4 regions of the Bradyrhizobium sp. Pha-3 genome follow, and region 2 is predicted to be linked to each of the others. Evidence: predicted binding sites of a transcription regulator. Region 2 holds the regulator's gene; each other region holds the start of a gene.
The links. Region 2 encodes PhoB, which activates phosphate uptake and scavenging genes when phosphate is short. Its sites were predicted from a motif close to TGTCATNNANCTGTCAT; they were not measured.
Positions count from the first base shown of each region.

Region 1: the regulator PhoB is predicted to act here: its motif matches at 1,668-1,684, upstream of ACE10X_RS25000 (phospholipase C).
Region 3: the regulator PhoB is predicted to act here: its motif matches at 2,239-2,255, upstream of ACE10X_RS19495 (DUF47 domain-containing protein).
Region 4: the regulator PhoB is predicted to act here: its motif matches at 2,158-2,174, upstream of ACE10X_RS00610 (alkaline phosphatase).

Region 1 covers NZ_CP170151.1:5,301,059-5,305,588, forward strand. The annotation lists gene ACE10X_RS25000 (phospholipase C) at 1-1,649, opposite strand, end outside; gene ACE10X_RS25005 (alpha/beta fold hydrolase) at 2,072-2,956, opposite strand; gene hydA (dihydropyrimidinase) at 3,002-4,414, opposite strand; gene ACE10X_RS25015 (aspartate/glutamate racemase family protein) at 4,414-4,530, opposite strand, start outside.
Region 2 covers NZ_CP170151.1:1,015,461-1,019,990, forward strand. The annotation lists gene pstA (phosphate ABC transporter permease PstA) at 1-96, shown strand, start outside; gene pstB (phosphate ABC transporter ATP-binding protein PstB) at 93-911, shown strand; gene phoU (phosphate signaling complex protein PhoU) at 1,017-1,733, shown strand; gene phoB (phosphate regulon transcriptional regulator PhoB) at 1,879-2,589, shown strand; gene ACE10X_RS04825 (GcrA family cell cycle regulator) at 2,828-3,340, opposite strand; gene ACE10X_RS04830 (aspartate aminotransferase family protein) at 3,829-4,530, shown strand, end outside.
Region 3 covers NZ_CP170151.1:4,212,057-4,216,586, forward strand. The annotation lists gene ACE10X_RS19480 (ABC transporter substrate-binding protein) at 1-251, shown strand, start outside; gene ACE10X_RS19485 (branched-chain amino acid ABC transporter permease) at 316-1,179, shown strand; gene ACE10X_RS19490 (branched-chain amino acid ABC transporter permease) at 1,181-2,149, shown strand; gene ACE10X_RS19495 (DUF47 domain-containing protein) at 2,295-2,939, shown strand; gene ACE10X_RS19500 (inorganic phosphate transporter) at 2,953-3,957, shown strand; gene sugE (quaternary ammonium compound efflux SMR transporter SugE) at 4,016-4,330, opposite strand; gene ACE10X_RS19510 (peptide chain release factor 3) at 4,484-4,530, shown strand, end outside.
Region 4 covers NZ_CP170151.1:125,937-130,466, forward strand. The annotation lists gene ACE10X_RS00605 (hypothetical protein) at 1-280, shown strand, start outside; gene ACE10X_RS00610 (alkaline phosphatase) at 532-2,094, opposite strand; gene ACE10X_RS00615 (TAXI family TRAP transporter solute-binding subunit) at 2,362-3,765, opposite strand; gene ACE10X_RS00620 (4a-hydroxytetrahydrobiopterin dehydratase) at 3,977-4,282, shown strand; gene ACE10X_RS00625 (YkvA family protein) at 4,374-4,530, shown strand, end outside.

The DNA of each region.
Region 1 (4,530 bases), 4.3 Mb from region 2:
TCGAGGAACAGCGTGTCCTGCCGGTACTCGTGGTCCTGGCCGTGGCCGCGCTCGAAGTCGAACATGTCAGCGATCGATTCGACGCTGTCGTCGAACGCGCCGCCGCCAAGACGCTGGCCGTGCAGCCAGTTGTCCTCGATGAAGCGCACCACGGACGCCTGCGAGATGCGGGTGTGGCTGACGTAGTTGCGCTTGGCGAAGGGCGAGATCACCAGGAACGGGACGCGCGTGCCGGGACCGCAGCGGCCGTTCACCGGCTGGCCGTTGAGGCCGTTCGGCTGCGTCTGCTTGCCGATACCGCGGCCGCACCGGCCGGGGCCGTTGACCTGGTCGGCGGTCGGATCATACGAGGCGCTGATCGGCGCAAGGTACTGGTGGTCGTACCAGCCGTCGGAGTCGTCATAGGTGATGATGACGGCGGTCTCGCCCCATTCCTTCTGCTTCTGCAGGAAGTTGATCAGCTCGACATTGCCGGCCTGCTCGTCGAGCGGATCGGAGTTGCCGGGATGGCCGTCCTGATAGGCCGGCATCTTGATGTAGGAGACGGCCGGGAAGTTGCCGGCCTTCACCGAAGCGTAGAAGTCCTCGAGATCGTAGGCGTGATTGGCCGGATCGAGCGTCTTGCTGCCGGGCACATAGGTGTGTCCGACCGCATTCACCGAGCTCGGCCGCGCATGGGTCGGATTGGCCGTCGACTTGTAGTATTGGAACCAGGCGTGGTGCGGGATGTAGTCCACGACGGTGCCGTTGACGTTGCTCGAGAACGTGCTGCGGCCGCAGTAGGTGGTGCCGTTGCTGTTCTTGAGCGTCAGGTCGAAGCCGCCCATGAAGCTGCCCCAGCTGATCTGCTCGGCATTGAGCAGGTCGCCGATGTTCTTGCTGGTCATCAGGACCTGGCTGGTCGTGCTCGAGCAGGCATCGTAGGCAGGGTCGGTATCACCGATCAGCGTCAGACCACCCTTGCCGTCGGCGATCGACGATGACGAGCCGACGATGTTCTGCGCACCGTTGGTCTGGCCGGCAACCACTTCGAGCGCGCCGGGCGTCGACGGACCAAAGGTGTCGGTCCAGTTGTTGTCGCTCATCGCGAAGTTCTGGGCGTAATTCCAGAACGCGGTGACGGTGTTGCCGTCGAAATAGCCCATCACCTGCCCGTTGGTGCCGAAGGCGCCGACACCGCCGGCGGTGCCGCGACCGGTGAATTTCGGAAACAGGTCTTCCTTGCCGTTGTCGACCGCCTGCTGCTCGGGCGTATAGGCGTGGTTCTGCGACTTGGTGTTGGCCTGGGTGCGGTCGAGGCGGAACGGATTGGTCGCGCCAGTGCCGTTCGCCGGGTTGGTGTTCGGGTTGTTGGTCAACAGATTGGCGCTGGCGAGGTTGTTGACCTTCGGCGTATGCGGCTTCGCCGTGAACGGGATCGAGCCGGTCGGGTTGGTCGCAACCGGGTAAGTTGCGAAGTAGTGATCGAACGAGCGGTTCTCGTTGAAAATGACGACGAGATGCTTGATCGGCGTTTGGGTGTGGGTGTCGTGCGGATGATGATCGTGGCCGTTATTGCCTTTGTTGTCGTCCTGAGCGGCGGCGCTGCACATCACCGCAGCGGCAGCAACCAGACAGACTCCGACCGTCGAAAGAAATTTGGCTTTCACCGTAGTGCCCCTCTTATTTTTAAGGATTTATGACGTCGACCTGCGACAAGTTATCCACCACCGATGACAGCGCTGTGTCGGTCGAATGAATGCGACGAACGATGATGCGCGCTCATGTCCGCATCGGTTGCAGCAGATATCGGGGGCCCAATCTTTGCGCGCATAGCGGACGTCACGCCTCTGACGCGAGCGGCTATCCGTAGACGCGGCTTCGGTCAGAAGACATGGAATTGAAGGGATCGCGTTGAAGATGACGGCGGCAGTCAGCAATCATGTGAACAAATCATGCGCCGCCGGCAATCGCGGCTGCTCACGCCCAAAATAAATCCGCGCCCTCCGGGGATGTGTCCCCAAAAGCGCGGATCTTTTGGTCTGGTGGCAGATGAAGGCCGCGAGTCAGCTCGGCGCGACGGTGAACGAGGCTAATCCTTCATCCCCGTAATCGAAGCACTGACCGCCCGCGGATCGCGCTGCGGCCAACGGCCGCTCTCGACCTGCGCCAGAAAATCGCCGACGATCCGGTTGTATTCGTCGGGCTCCTCGATGTTGATGGCGTGGCCGCAGTTCGGCATCACCGCGAGCGCGGCCGACGGGATGCTCTGCTTCATCAGGATGCCCGGCAGCAGGCATGGCCAATCCTCATCGCCGGTGATGATCAGCGTCGGCACATTGATGCGCTTCATCTCGTCGACCAGCGTGTAGAGCGAGGGACGCTCCTTCTGCACGCCCTGCTGGGTGTTGGCCGATCCCACCGCCGAATGCTCGGCCAGCATGGTCTTGAACTCGGCGTGGCCGCGCGGGTCCTTGTTCTCGTACTGCACGCGCGTCGGCCCGTAGGCGTAGCGCTCGGCGAAGGCCGGCATGCCCTCCTTGCGGATCATGCCCGCGATCACGTCGGCCTCGGCGCGAAACGTCTCGCGCTTGTCGAGCTCGGCGCCGTAGCCGCAGCCGCCGATGCATAGCGACAGCGCCCGATCAGGGTGACGCAATCCGAAATGCAGCGTCGCAAAGCCGCCCATCGACAGACCAACGATATGCGCCTTCGGCGCGCCGATGTGATCGAGCACCGCCAGGATATCGTCGGCGGCGCGCGCTTGCGAATAGGACAAGACCTGCTCCGGCACATCGGACGGTGGAAAGCCGCGCGCATTGTAGGCGATGGTTCGGAAGCGCTTGCCGAAGTGCCGCATCTGCGGCTCGTAGCTGCGCAGGTCGCCGGCGAACTCGTGAACCAGGATCACCGGATGCCCCGATCCGGTCTCCTCGAAATAAAGCCGCACTCCGTCGTCTGTCACAGCATAGGGCATGTTGATCTCCTGCCTTCTCTCTTTGCTTGTTACGGGATGGTCGCGTTACGGAATGGTCGCGGCCTTCGGCGGCTTGGCGCGCGGCAGATAGGTGCCGTGGTCCTTGCCGCCGACGAGCGTACCGTTATCGACGACGACCTTGCCGCGCACCATGGTCAGCACCGGCCAGCCCGTGACCTCGAGCCCTTCATAGGGCGTGTAGTCCGCGCCGTCGTGGATCAGCTCGTGGCGGATCGTCACCTTGCGCTTCGGGTCCCACAGCGCGATGTCGGCATCCGAGCCGACCGCGATGGTGCCCTTGCGCGGATAGAGGCCGTAGATTTTGGCGTGGTTGGTGGCGCTGAAGGCGACAAAACTGTTGAGGTCGATCCGCCCCTTCACCACGCCTTCGGAAAACAGGATCGGCAGCCGCGTCGCCACACCCGGGATTCCGTTCGGCACCCAGCGGAAGCTGGTGCGCCCCTTCGGCGCAAGCTTGCCTTGCGGGTCGTCGTAACGGAACGGACAATGGTCCGACGAGAACACCGAGAACACCTTCTGCTGCAGCCCTTCCCAGCAGGCCTGCTGGCTGGCGACGTCGCGCGGCGGCGGCGAGCAGACGTATTTTGCGCCTTCCATGTTGAGCTGATCGAGATCCTGTTCGGTCAGCATGAGATATTGCGGACAGGTCTCGCCCATCACCCGCAAGCCCCGCTGCTGCGCGCGCCGGATTTCGTCCATCGCCTCGCGGTTCGAGACATGCACGATCATGATCGGCACGTCGACGAGCTCGGACAGCGAGATCGCGCGATGGGTGGCCTCGCGCTCGACCGGGATCGGCCGCGAGGTCGCATGGAAGCGCGGCGCGGTGTTGCCGGCGCGCTCCAGCCGGTCGGTTAGGAAGCGGATGGCGTCGAAATTCTCCGCATGCACCATCAGCATGGCGCCGGTCTCGCGCGCAACCGACATGGTTTCGAGCAGCTCGCGGTCCGAGAGCGCGAGGCCCTCGTAGGTCATGAAGACCTTGAGCGAGGTGTAGCCGTCCTCGACCAGCGCCGGCAGTTCCTGGCCCAGCACATGCTCGGTCGGATCGGTGAGGATGAGATGGAAGGCGACGTCGACATGGCACTCGCCTTCGGCCAGCGAATGGTAATGCTTCAACGCCTCGCGCAGCGTCTGGCCCTTCTCCTGCAGGCAGAACGGCAGCACGGTGGTGTTGCCGCCGAACGCCGCCGAGCGCGTGCCGCTGGCAAAACCGTCGGCCATCACGATGCCGTCGCCGGACGGCTGGGCGAAGTGGACGTGGCTATCTATGCCGCCCGGCAGCACGAGGCGGCCGGTGGCGTCGATGATCGTGGCCGCATCGCCGAGATCATGGCCGAGCGCCGCGATCTTGCCGTCGCGGATACCGACGTCGCAGGGGAAGGTGTCGGCAGCGGTCACCACGGTGCCGCCGCGGATGATGGTGTCGAAGGACATCAGTTTGTTCCCTCCCTCGGTGAGCGGTGTTCGATGATTGCGGCGAGTGGCTCGGCCAGCCCGCGCGTCGGCTTCGGATCGGGACGGCGGAAGGTGCCGGCCACCGCCTTGCGCGG
Region 2 (4,530 bases):
GAGCTGGCGTGGAGCGGTGCGCTGCTCATCACATTCACCGTGCTCGCGTTGAATATCGGCGCGCGTATCCTTGGTGCCGAAAGGGCCGCAAAATGACCGAGCTTTCCGTCTCCACGACTGCCGCGGGCCACGTTCCCCAGGTTCCGCTGCCGGAAGCGCCGCCGAAAGTCACGGTGCGCAACCTCAACTTCTACTACGGCGAGCACCACGCGCTGAAGAACATCAACCTGACGCTCGGCACCAACCGCGTCACGGCGTTCATCGGCCCGTCCGGCTGCGGCAAGTCGACCCTGCTGCGCATCTTTAACCGGATGTACGACCTCTATCCGGGCCAGCGCGCGGTCGGCCAGCTGATGCTGGACCAGACCAACATTCTCGACCCCAAGCTCGACCTCAACTTGCTGCGCGCGCGGGTCGGCATGGTGTTCCAGAAGCCGACGCCGTTCCCGATGACGATCTACGAGAACATCGCCTTCGGCATCCGCCTCTACGAGAAGATCTCGAAGTCCGAGATGGACGACCGGGTCGAGAAGGCGCTGCGCGGCGGCGCGCTGTGGAACGAGGTCAAGGACAAGCTGAACGCCTCCGGCCTGTCGCTCTCCGGCGGCCAGCAGCAGCGCCTGTGCATCGCACGCACCGTGGCGGTGCGCCCCGAGGTGATCCTGTTCGACGAGCCGTGCTCGGCGCTCGACCCGATCTCGACCGCCAAGGTCGAGGAGCTGATCCAGGAGCTCTCCGAGGACTACACGATCGCGATCGTCACCCACAACATGCAGCAGGCGGCGCGCGTCTCCGACAAGACCGCCTTCATGTATCTCGGCGAGCTGATCGAGTTCGATGACACCAACAAGATATTCACCTCACCGAGCGATCGGCGCACCCAGGACTACATCACCGGCCGGTTCGGTTGACCGGGCATGATCCGAAAAGGTGGAAACCGGTTTTCCAATCAGGTCATGCTAAAATTCAGGAAACGAAACCATAATCCCCGGGATCATGGTTGAGGGAGACAAGCGATGGCTTCTGAACATACCGCCAAGGCATTCGACAGCGACCTGCAGGAGTTGACCCGCCTGGTCGCCGAGATGGGCGGCCTGGTCGAACGGATGATTACCGAGTCGGTCGACGCGCTGATCCGTCGCGACGTCGCGCTCGGCAAGCGCGTGGTCGCCGCCGACATCGAGATCGACAATCTGCAGCGCAACATCGAAGAGCGCGCGGTGCTGACGATCGCGCGCCGCCAGCCGATGGCGATCGACCTGCGTGAGATCGTCAGCGCGATGCGCGTCGCCACCGACCTCGAGCGGATCGGCGACCTCGCCAAGAACATGGGCAAGCGCGTCGCGGCGCTGGAGAGCGATTTCCAGCCGCTGAAGCTGATCCGCGGCCTCGAGCACATGACCGACCTCGTGCTGTCGCAGGTCAAGTCGGTGCTCGACGCCTATGCCGCGCACGACCTGCCGGCGGCGATGAACGTCTGGAAGGGCGACGAGGAGGTCGATGCGATCTGCACCTCGCTGTTCCGCGAACTGCTCACCTACATGATGGAAGATCCGCGCAACATCTCGTTCTGCATCCATCTGATGTTCTGCGCCAAGAACATCGAGCGGATCGGCGATCACGCCACCAATATCGCAGAGACCGTGTTCTACATGATCGAGGGCCAGCAGATCACCGACAAGCGCCCGAAGGGGGACATGACCACTTTTGCCACCGCGGTGCCGGGCAACTGAGGCATGATCGGCAAGCGCGGAACCGGCAAGAGTGAAACTGGACGATCCTCGCGACAAATCGTTTCCGCGGGAACTATGTTCAAGGAAGTAAGCGTTTCGGTTTGCGTCTGGGCAACGGATCACCACAGAGAAAGAACTTAAACCGATGAGCGCACGCATTCTGGTAGTCGAAGACGAGGAAGCGCTGACGACGCTGTTGCGCTACAACCTCGATGCGGAAGGCTACGATGTCGAGACGGTGGGGCGCGGCGACGATGCCGACACGAGGCTGAAGGAGCGCGTTCCCGACCTCGTGGTGCTCGACTGGATGCTGCCGGGCCTGTCCGGCATCGAGCTGTGCCGCCGCCTGCGGGCGCGGCCCGAGACCAAGCAGCTTCCGATCATCATGCTGACCGCGCGCGGCGAGGAAAGCGAGCGCGTGCGCGGGCTTGCCACCGGCGCCGACGATTACATCGTCAAGCCGTTCTCGGTGCCGGAGCTGCTGGCGCGGGTGAAGGGCCTCTTGCGCCGCGCGAGCCCCGAGCGGCTTGCGACCGTGCTGACTTATGGCGACATCGAACTCGACCGCGAGAAGCGCCGCGTGGCGCGCTCGGGCCGCCCGATCGATCTCGGGCCGACCGAGTATCGCCTGCTTGAATTCTTCCTCGAGCATCCCGGCCGCGTGTTCAGCCGCGAGCAGCTGCTCGACAGTGTCTGGGGCCGCGACATCTACATCGATGAACGCACCGTCGACGTGCATATCGGCCGCCTGCGCAAGCTGCTCAATCCCGGCCGCGAGCAGGATCCGATCCGCACCGTGCGCGGCGCCGGCTACGCGCTCGACGACCGCTTCGCCAAGGCCGAGCCGCAGCCGTAACGGGCGTGTGGCCATCGCAAGCCGTAACATGGCGTCGTCCCGGCGAGAGCCGGGACCCATAACCACGAATGGGTGTTGTTAGAAAGCCGTCTGGCCGCTTGCCGATTGCGCCGGCCGCGGCGTATGGGTCCCGGCCTGCGCCGGGACGACGGCGGTGATGTAACGGGCTACGCGCCACAAAAAAATCCCCGCTTTCGCGGGGATTTGTTTTTGAGTTCGTCCGTAGTTTCCCGAGTGCTCACTTGATCTGCGGCTTCGCCGAAGGCCGGCGGCGATCGGCGGCGGGCTGGTAGGCGACGCGCGAGTGATGCGCGCAATAGGGCAGGCCGGCGAGCGCCTTGCCGCCGCAGAAGAAGAACTCCGGGCTCGAGGGATCGCCGACCGGCCAGTGACAGGTGGCCTCGTTGAGCTCGAGCAGCGACAGCCGCTGGCTCATCGGCACCACATTGTCGTAGGAGATCGGATCGGGCTCCATCTCGACCTCGAAGGCGTGCGCCAGCGCGGTGTTGCCGCGCGAGACCGGGCGCGCCACCCGCATCATGTGCTGGGCGGGGCGGGCCTTGCGCTGCCGCGGCGCGGCCGTGGAGGGTGCCTTGGCGCGGCCAGAGAGGCCGAGCCGATGCACTTTGCCGATCACGGCGTTTCGCGTCACATTGCCAAGTTCCGCCGCGATCTGGCTGGCCGACAGGCCGGACTCCCAGAGCTTCTTCAGCTGCTCGACGCGATCGTCGGACCAGGTCAATACAGTCATCGCATTCTTCCCTTCGCGTAGCGCCGGCCAATCATTGGAGCGGCGCTGCGAGCCAATCTGGACAAATATCCCTGCGGCCAGAATCCCTTAGCCCTCGCCGGGCGCGGTCTTGCGCCCGAACGTTTACGCGCGATACGAAGGCTACTTAGAGGGTCCAGTACTGCCGCACGAGATGTCGTACCCGACAGGCCAAACGCTACAATATGGCGTGACTCTGGCGCAAGAGTCCGCGGCCGTGCGTCCACATGTTCCCACACAGTTAAGCATTGCGATGAGGCTTTTCCACCGCACCGGAATGCTCCGGATTGCGCTCGTTTCGCATTGCAGGAAGGCCACTTCGTGGCGATTGACACTTACTGACCGCAGCATAGAATGCCCGCCACGTGCCGCCCGCAAAGGCGGCCGTTTTGTTTTCCGAAGCTGGCCGTTGCTGCGCTGGCGTCAAGGCGCAGCGGCAATTGTCGGCTTAAAAACCGTCAGTGAACGCCATGACCAACGCTGCCACGTCGCATCTGCTCCCCGTCTTCGCCAGGGTCGATCTCGGCTTCGAGCGCGGTGAGGGCGCCTGGCTGATCGCAACCAACGGCGACCGCTATCTCGATTTCACCTCGGGCGTCGCGGTCAACGCACTCGGGCATGCGCATCCGCATCTGGTCAAGGCGCTGCAGGAACAGGCGACCAAGCTCTGGCACATGTCGAACCTGTTCAAGAGCCCGGACGGCGAGGTGCTTGCCGCGCGGCTGTGCGAGCAGAGCTTTGCCGACTTCGTGTTCTTCTGCAATTCCGGCGCGGAAGCGATGGAGGGCGTGATCAAACTGGTCCGCCACTATCACTTCTCCAAGGGCCATGGCGAGCGCTACCGCATCATCACCTTCGAGGGCGCCTTCCACGGCCGCACGCTGGGCACGCTGGCGGCGACCGGCTCGGCGAAATATCTCGAGGGCTTCGGCCCGCCGATGGACGGCTTCGACCAGGTGCCGCATGGCGACATCGAGGCGGTGAAGAAGGTGATCGGCCCGCACACCGCCGGCATCCTGATCGAGCCGGTGCAGGGCGAGGGCGGCGTGCGCTCGGCGCCGCAGGCGTTCTTCAAGGCACTGCGCGCGCTCTGCGACGAGCATGGCCTGTTGCTGGCATTCGACGAGGTGCAGACCGGCATGGGCCGCACCGGCGAGTTGTTCGCCTACAAG
Region 3 (4,530 bases), 3.2 Mb from region 2:
TCGGCGGCAATCCGCATGACGGCGCCAAGGTGGTCGCGAAGATGAAGACGATCCCGACCGACGATCCGCTGTTCGGCAAGGGCGAGGTCGAGGCCAACGGCCGCGTCACCCACGACGCCTATCTGTTCGAGGTGAAGAAGCCCTCGGAGTCCAAGGGACCGTGGGACTTCTACAAGCTGGTCGGCACCGTGCCGGGCAACCAGGCCTTCACGCCGCTCGACAAGAGCACCTGCGCGCTTCTGAAGAAGTGACGATCATGCCCGCCGGCCATGCGCGTGGCCGGCGGGCTTCATCTATCTAGCGAAAGCTCATTCGATGCAGGCTCTCTACGCACAGCTTCTGGTGGGACTGATCAACGGCTCGTTCTACGCGCTGCTCAGTCTGGGGCTCGCCGTCATCTTCGGCATGCTCAACATCATCAATTTCGCGCATGGCGCGCTCTACATGATGGGCGCCTTCGTGGCGTATTTCCTGCTCAACCTGGGCGGCATCAATTACTGGTGGGCGCTGATCATCGCACCCGTCGTGGTCGGCATCTTCGGCATGATCCTTGAGCGGACCATGCTGCAATGGCTGACCGGCCTCGACCATCTCTACGGACTGCTGCTGACCTTCGGCATCGCGCTGATCGTGCAGGGCGTGTTCCAGAACTATTTCGGCTCCTCGGGCCTGCCTTACTCGATCCCGGATCAGCTCAAGGGCGGCGTCAATCTCGGCTTCATGTTCCTGCCGATCTATCGCGGCTGGGTCGTCATCTTCTCGCTCGTGGTGTGCCTTGCCACCTGGTTTCTGATCGAGAAGACGCAGCTCGGCGCCTACCTGCGCGCCGCAACCGAGAACCCGACGCTGGTGCGCGCATTCGGCATCAACGTGCCGCGCATGATCACGCTGACCTACGGGCTCGGCGTCGGTCTTGCCGCGCTCGCCGGCGTGCTGTCGGCGCCGATCAACCAGGTCCGCCCGCTGATGGGCGCCGATCTCATCATCGTGGTGTTCGCGGTGGTCGTGATCGGCGGCATGGGCTCGATCATGGGCTCGATCATCACCGGCTTCGCGCTCGGCGTGATCGAGGGACTGACCAAGTATTTTTATCCCGAGGCCTCCAACACCGTGGTGTTTGTCCTGATGGTGGTGGTGTTGCTGGTGAAGCCAACGGGACTGACGGGACGGGCGGCTTGATATGTCAGCATTGACCGACGATACACTTCCGATCACGCCGCGCGCGATGCGCGACGAGATGATCGTATTCGCCGCGATGGCGCTGCTGCTGGCGATCGTGCCGTGGACGGGGATCTATCCGTTCTTCGTCATGCAGGCGCTGTGCTTCGCGCTGCTCGCCTGCGCCTTCAACCTCCTGATCGGCTATGGCGGCCTGCTGTCGTTCGGCCACGCGATGTTCCTCGGCACCGCCGGCTACGTCTCGGCGCATGCGCTGAAGGTGTGGGGGCTGTCGCCGGAGCTCGGCATCCTGGTCGGCACCGCGGCCGCGGCCTTGCTCGGCCTGGTCACCGGCTTCATCTCGATCCGCCGCCAGGGCATCTATTTCTCGATGATCACGCTGGCGCTGTCGCAGCTGCTCTACTTCATCTACCTGCAGGCGCCGTTCACCCACGGTGAGGACGGCATCCAGGGCATCCCGCAGGGCCGCCTGCTCGGCATCTTCGACCTCTCGAAGCCGATGGTGCTCTATTACGTCGTGCTGGTCGGCTTCCTCGCCGGTTTCCTGCTGATCTACCGCACCATCAACTCGCCGTTCGGCGAGGTGCTGAAGTCGATCCGCGAGAACGAGCCGCGTGCGATCTCGCTCGGCTACAAGACCGACCAGTACAAGATGCTGGCCTACATCCTGTCGGGCACGCTGGCGGGCTTTGCCGGCTCGCTGAAGGTGTTCGTGGCGCAGAATGCCTCGCTCACCGACGTGCACTGGTCGATGTCCGGTGAAATCGTGCTGATGACGCTGGTCGGCGGTCTCGGCACCATCTTCGGCCCCGTGGTCGGCGCCTTCGTGATCATCGCCATGCAGCAATATCTCGCCGGCTTCGGCCAGTGGGTGACGGTGATCCAGGGCGTGATCTTCGTGGCCTGCGTGCTGCTGTTCCGGCGCGGCCTGGTCGGTGAGCTGGCCCACCTGTTGCGGCGGTCGCTGTAGGGCAGGTCCCGGCGATTTCCGGCCGACATAGCGGTGGACGACCGCCCGTTTGGGCGGTCGATCCCGGTGCTTTCCCCGCCAGATGCTCTATGACAGTTCTGTGACAGTCGCTAAAAGGGCTGTCCCGGAACGATGGAACTGAGACATGCTGCGGTGGTTTCGCGCTTTCCTGCCCAAGGAAGAGCGCTTTTTCGACCTGTTCGCCCGCCACGCCCAGACCTCCGTGCAGTGCTCGTTGGCGCTGCAGGACATGCTGAAGGGCGGGGAGGAGACACCCGTCTTCTGCCAGCGCGTCAATCAGTTCGAGAACGACGCCGATAGCGTCACCCGCGAGGTCCTGACCGCGGTTCGCCGCACCTTCATCACCCCGTTCGATCGCGGCGATATCAAGAACCTGATCACCTCGATGGATGACGCGGTCGACCAGATGCAGGCGACCGCAAAGGCGGTCATGCTGTTCGAGGTGCGCGAGTTCGAGCCGCCGATGCGCGAGATCGGCACGCTGATCGTCGAATGCGCCAACCTGGTGGTCCGCGCGCTGCCCCTGTTGCAGGCGATCGGCCACAACGTCTCGATGCTGACCCAGATCACCGAGGAGCTGACCAAGCTCGAGGGCCGGGTCGACGATCTCCATGACATCGGGCTCAAGGAACTATTCCTGAAGCACCGCGACGCCAATACGATGGACTTCATCGTCGGCGCGGAGATCTACGATCACCTCGAGAAAGTGGCCGACCGCTTCGACGACGTCGCCAACGAGATCAACTCGATCGTGATCGAGCAAGTGTAGAGCGGGGCATCACGTGGACGCCACGCTGGGTCTTCCGATTCTGACCATCCTGATCGCGGTCGCGCTGCTGTTCGACTTCCTGAACGGCCTGCACGATGCCGCGAACTCGATCGCGACCATCGTCTCGACCCGCGTGCTGCGGCCGCAATACGCGGTATTCTGGGCGGCGTTCTTCAACTTCGTCGCGTTCCTGGTGTTCGGCCTGCACGTTGCCAATACCATCGGCACCGGGATCATCGAGCCGTCGGTGGTGGATGCGACCGTGATCTTCGCCGCATTGGTCGGCGCGATCGTCTGGAACGTGATCACCTGGGCGCTGGGCATTCCGTCGTCGAGCTCGCACGCGCTGATCGGCGGCCTGGTCGGCGCCGGCATGGCGAAGGCGGGCATTTCGGCGGCGGTGTGGAGCGGGCTCTCCAAGACCTTGCTCGCGATCGTGCTGTCGCCGCTGGTCGGCTTCCTGCTGGCGCTGGTGCTGGTCGCGATCGTGTCCTGGCTCTCGGTGCGCTCGACGCCGTTCGCGGTCGATCGCGCCTTCCGCATCCTGCAATTCGCCTCGGCGTCGCTCTATTCGCTCGGCCATGGCGGCAACGACGCGCAGAAGACCATGGGCATCATCGCCGTGCTGCTCTATTCGCAGGGCCATCTCGGCGACACCTTCGAGATTCCGTTCTGGGTGGTGCTGGCCTGCCAGAGCGCGATGGCGCTGGGCACGCTGATGGGCGGCTGGCGGATCGTCCGCACCATGGGGCTGCGGATCACCAAGCTGACGCCGATGCAGGGTTTTTGCGCCGAAACCGGCGGCGCCGCGACGCTGTTCATGGCGACCTATCTCGGGGTTCCCGTATCGACCACGCACACCATCACCGGCGCCATCGTCGGCGTCGGCGCGGCACGGCGGCTCTCCGCCGTGCGCTGGAATGTGGCGAGCTCGATCGTCTACGCCTGGGTGATCACGATCCCGGCGTCGGCTGCGGTCGCAGCCGCGAGCTATTGGGCGGTGCAGATTCTGAAGTAGCGTTTTCGAGCGAAGTGGAAGCCGGTTCGCGTTAGGAAAACGCGTCCCAAGGAAGTCATCAGCCGACCAGCTTCAGCCCGACGATGCCGGCAACGATCAGTCCGATGCTGGCCAGCCGCATCGCGGTCGCGGGTTCACCGAGCAGGATGATGCCGAGCGCCGCGGTGCCGACCGCGCCGATCCCGGTCCAGACCGCATAGGCGGTTCCAATCGGCAGCGTCTTGAGCGCGAGGCCGAGCAGGATCACGCTGCCGGCCATCGCCGCCAGCGTCAGCACCGACGGCACCAGCCGCGAGAACCCTTCGGTATATTTCAGCCCGATCGCCCAGCCGATCTCGAGTAGGCCAGCGGTGAACAGAATGGTCCAAGCCATCACGAACCCTCCAGATAAGGCAGGGTCGTCCCCGCGAATGGTATGGTGAGGAGAAGGTCGTCCTTCCGGTGCCTATATGGCGACGGTGCGGTCGTTCCGCATTGCGACAAAACGCCCTTGATTGCGCCCGTTTTCCCTGCCAAATGCCCCGCCATGTCCGACATTTCAGTTTCAGCCGAATCGCCGTCCCGCTCGCCGCT
Region 4 (4,530 bases), 890 kb from region 2:
GGATCCGATCGATCAAATGAAGCTGTTTGAGCTGATCCAGATCATTCCGACGCCGACCAGGGCCGCACTCAGGTCGGGCAACCTCGTCGGTTACAGAATTTCCGATGCCAGGATCATGCGATACTTGCGCAACAACAGCATCTTCGCTTTCGGCCGGGCCGACCGGACAAGAACATCTGCGACCTTCCGCGAGATCCTCGATGCGATGTGGCTGTTCAACGCCAAGTTCGAGCAGGCGCTTGCCAGGTTCAAGGAGATCAAGGCGGGCAAACCGGGCTGATCGGTTGCGGAGAGACCCCAGCCCTCCCCGCAAGCGGGAGAGGGAACGCAGTTCGCTCGCGGCGTTATCTCAACCCAATCGCGTCGCGCGCTAGTGTGCTGAATGCGAAGTTCGTGCGATTTCGTGGCAACCACCTTCACGAACTTCGCATTCATAAAGCACACTAGAATCATAAGTTTGCTAGTGTCCTTATCGAATCCGAAGTTCGTCCCGAAGGTGCGGCGAATGATGCGAACTTCGGATTCGGGACACTAGACTGGCTTCGGATCGAGCGTGATCGCCCACAGCTCGGCGTCGACGCGGTCGCGCAGGCTCACCGTCATCTGGCCGCTCTTGCCGTCAATCTTGACGTGGCCGAAGAACTGCATGCCGGCCGACGGCGGCAGGTTCTGGTTGGCCTCGCCCGGCGCCTTGATGAACTTCACCTCGGGGCCGAAGGTGTTGTCGAGCTCGTTCGGACCGAACGTGCCGGCATGCAGCGGGCCGGAGACGAATTCCCAGAACGGATCGAACTCCTGGAACTGGGCCTTGTTCGGGTTGTAGTAGTGCGCTGCGGCGTAATGCACGTCGGCGGTCAGCCACACCGTGTTGACGACTCCCGCGGTCTTGATGAAGCGCAGAATATCGGCGATCTCGAGCTCGCGGCCGCGCGCCGGACCATCGCCCTGCGCAAAGGCTTCCGAGCCCTTCTTGTTGGCCGCATCGTCATAGACGATCAGAGAAAGCGGCATGTCGGAGGCGATCACCTTCCAGGTGGCGCGCGAGTTGAGCAGCGCGCGCTTCAGCCAGGCCATCTGGTCCGGGCCGATGAAATAGGCGTCGGGGCCGTACTGCTCCTGCAGGTTCGGGCCGTTGGGGCCGCGATAGCTGCGCTCGTCGAGCATGAAGACGTCGAGATGCGGACCGTAGCTCAGCGTGCGATAGACGCGCCCAGGCTCGACGATGCTCTCGCGCATCGGATACATCTCGTGGAAGGCCTTTGCAGCGCGCGCCGCGAGCACGGTGATGTCGCGCTCCTTGTAGGCCGCCGGCAGCTGTTTCGACAGCGACCAATTGTTGGTCACCTCGTGATCGTCCCACTGCACAAAGATCGGCACCTCGGCATTGAAGGCGCGAACGTTGTTGTCGAGGAAGTTATACTTGTGGGCGGCCCGGTATTCGTCGAGCGTCTCGGCGACCTTGGCCTTCTCGGGAATCGTGACGTTCTTCCAGATCTTGCCGTCGCGAAGCTTCACCTCGGAGGGGATCACGCCGTCGGCGTAGATCGTGTCGCCGGAGTGCAGAAGGAAATCCGGAGCGTGCTTCTTCATCGCGGCGAAGGTGATCATGCCGCCGTCGTCGGGATTGATGCCCCAGCCCTGGCCGGCGACGTCGCCGCCCCAGACGAACGAGACGTCGCGGCGATCGCTCGGAGCGGTGCGGAAGCGGCCGACCACCGGCTCGCCGACGATGTCGATATGGGCAAGGTCGCGGAAGCGGACGCGGTAGAAGATGTCCTGGCCGGAGGGCAGGTTCTCCAGCAGCATCTTGGCGGTGAAGTCGCTCTCTGGCAGCGCCGTGATCGGCGGCAGCGTATGGGCGTCCTTGAAGGATTCGGTGGTCGCGACCTCGACCATCATCTGCGACGGCCGGTCGGCACGCGCCCACACCACGCCGCCGTCGACGCCGACATCGCCGGACTGCACGCCGTGGGTGATCACCGGGCGGTCGGCGGCCCGCGACAGATAGGGCATCGCGATCACGCCGGCGCCGGCCGCAGCCGCCGTGGAGAGAAAGCGTCGGCGGGTGAGATTTCGCGAGAACCGGATCGTCATGGGGAGCCTCCTCAGGTCACAGCGACAATGCGCCGCAGGCGCGCCAAGACCTAGAAAAATTCCATGACGGAGAGATTACAGCGGTGGGCGTCGCGTGAGGTGGGCACGTCTGTCAGGCTCCCTCTCCCGCTTGCGGGGGAGGGTGGGGAGGGGGTCTCTCCACGAATCCTGTCGCGGAGAGAGCCCCCACCCGCATTGCATCTGCGATGCGGCCTCCCCCCCAAGCGGGAGAGGCGAAGGCACCTCGCGGATAGAGTAGCGGCGATTCTACGCCGTGCCCGCCGCCCTGAACTGCGTGGCAGTCCGTTGCAAATTCTGCGGCATGCTGAACAGCAGCGCCTTGCGGTCGGCGACGGCGTTATGAAGCTGCTCGAGCGCGATGTTGAACGCGGTCAGCGTGCCTTCCTCGATCGCGCCGTGCTCGAAACAGTCCAGCGTGTGGCGCAGGATGTCGTCGGCCTCCGCCTGCATCTGGTCGAGTTCCTCGATTGAATCGCTTTGCCGTGCGGCCTTCAGCATCTCCAGCAGGCGTTCGCGCTGCGAGGTGTTGGTGTTGCGCTCGTCCTGCTTGAGATAGCCGGCGAACCACGCACCGGCCGAGCCCATCGCCGAGAACGCCATCAGGCTCCACCAGATGTAGTCGCTGTAGCGGTCGAGGAAGGTTTTTTCCTCGCCGTCGACAAAGGCGGCGGCGCCCGGATGCACCGGAATGGTGGCATCCTTGTCGGTGTCCGGCGTCTCGATCTTGGCGGCGAGCGGGAAATCGGTCTTGAGCGACTGCCGGATCGCGAACAATTGCCGCGTGAATGCCGCGACCGTCGAGTCCGACAGGCCCTTTCGCGCAACGATGTGGTGCGAGAAGCTGATCGTCTTCACCTCATCGTCGGGCCGGTCGGCGGAGCCGAGCGAGCCGGCGGGGATTTCCGCGGCCTCATAGGCCGGATGGTTCTGCGCGATTGCCTCCGAGGCGTCGATCGCAAGGAAACTCGGCTCGCCGCCGTCGCGGACCGATGCCGTGATCGCGTCGATCGTGATCTTGCTGTTGGCCGGACCGACGGCGAGATAGGCGTCGGCCTTGAGGCTCTTGATCGCTTCCGCCGCCTCATTGGCCGGGAATTGCACGATCTCGACCTTCATCGGGTCGACGCCGTATTGCGTCAGGATCAGCTTCAGCAAATTGACATTGGCCGGGGTGCGGCCGACGACGCCGATCTTGCGGCCGGCAAGCTGCGCGATCTTGGTGATCCGCGCGGATTTCCGAACCTTGCCCTTGGCGGGCGGAACCCACATCACCACGACATTCTTGCGTAGGGTCGCGACCGCCTGGGCATTCTTCGGCACTTCGAGGTCACCGCGGATGATGGCGAGATCGGCCTTGCCGTCGGCCAGCGTCTGCGCGCTGGCGGTGGCGCCCTCGGTCTGCACCGGCCTCAGCTTGACCTGGGTTTGCTGCTGGTTGTTGAAGGCCTGCGCCAGCGCCTGCACGACCTTGAGGTCATCGCTGTTGGCGGGACCGACCGCGATCCGCAGCGTCACCGGACGCACGGCGAAATAATAGCCCGCCAGCAACGTGCCGATGATGGCCAGCGCGCCCGCGATCAAAACGAACATCAGCCGCCGCTTTGCCGAACGCAGCGGCTTGGGCGACATGCTGGCGGAGCCGTCTGTCATCGATCTCGCAAACAATCGTCGGGGCTCAATCTCGCAAAACTACCAACGCGCATACATTCCCTATGTGTAGCAAATTACTGAATGGACAGATGTTACAACTCCGTCATGGTTACCAGCGGCGATAGGACGCGATTTCGGCCTTAATTTGGGCGTGGATCCCATCCCGGAGGCCGGTTGTTAGGCTAAAGTCGGCGTTAAACGGGAGGTTACCATGGTCGAACGGCTGTCAGCGGAGGCAAGGAAGGCCGCCCTTTGGGAACTGGCCGGCTGGTCGGAAACGTCCGGCCGCGAGGCGATCGCCAAGACCTTCGTGTTCAAGGACTTCAACGAGGCCTTCGGGTTCATGGCCCGCGCCGCCCTGGTCGCCGAGAAGAGCGACCATCACCCCGAGTGGAAAAACGTCTACAAGACGGTCGAGGTGGTGCTGTCGACCCACGATGTCGGCGGGGTGACCAAGCGCGACATCGACCTCGCCAAGGCCATGAACGCGATCGCAAGGCAGCTTGGGGTCAGTTGAGCCCGGCGCGCGCAACCTTGCGCGGGTCCGCCGATATCCCCAGATTCGCATCGTCCGCCGCCGAACTGGCGCGGCGTCGAGGAACCTTGCGATGACATCGAGCGAACACGGTGTGGGATTTGGGCCTGCCGATCGGCTGGCGCAGGACCCTGAAAGCGTGCGCCGCCGTTTCTGGATCAAGTTCAAGAAGGTGGTGGCGAGCCTGCCCTTCGCGGAGGACCTGTTGGCTGCCTATTACTGCGCGTTCG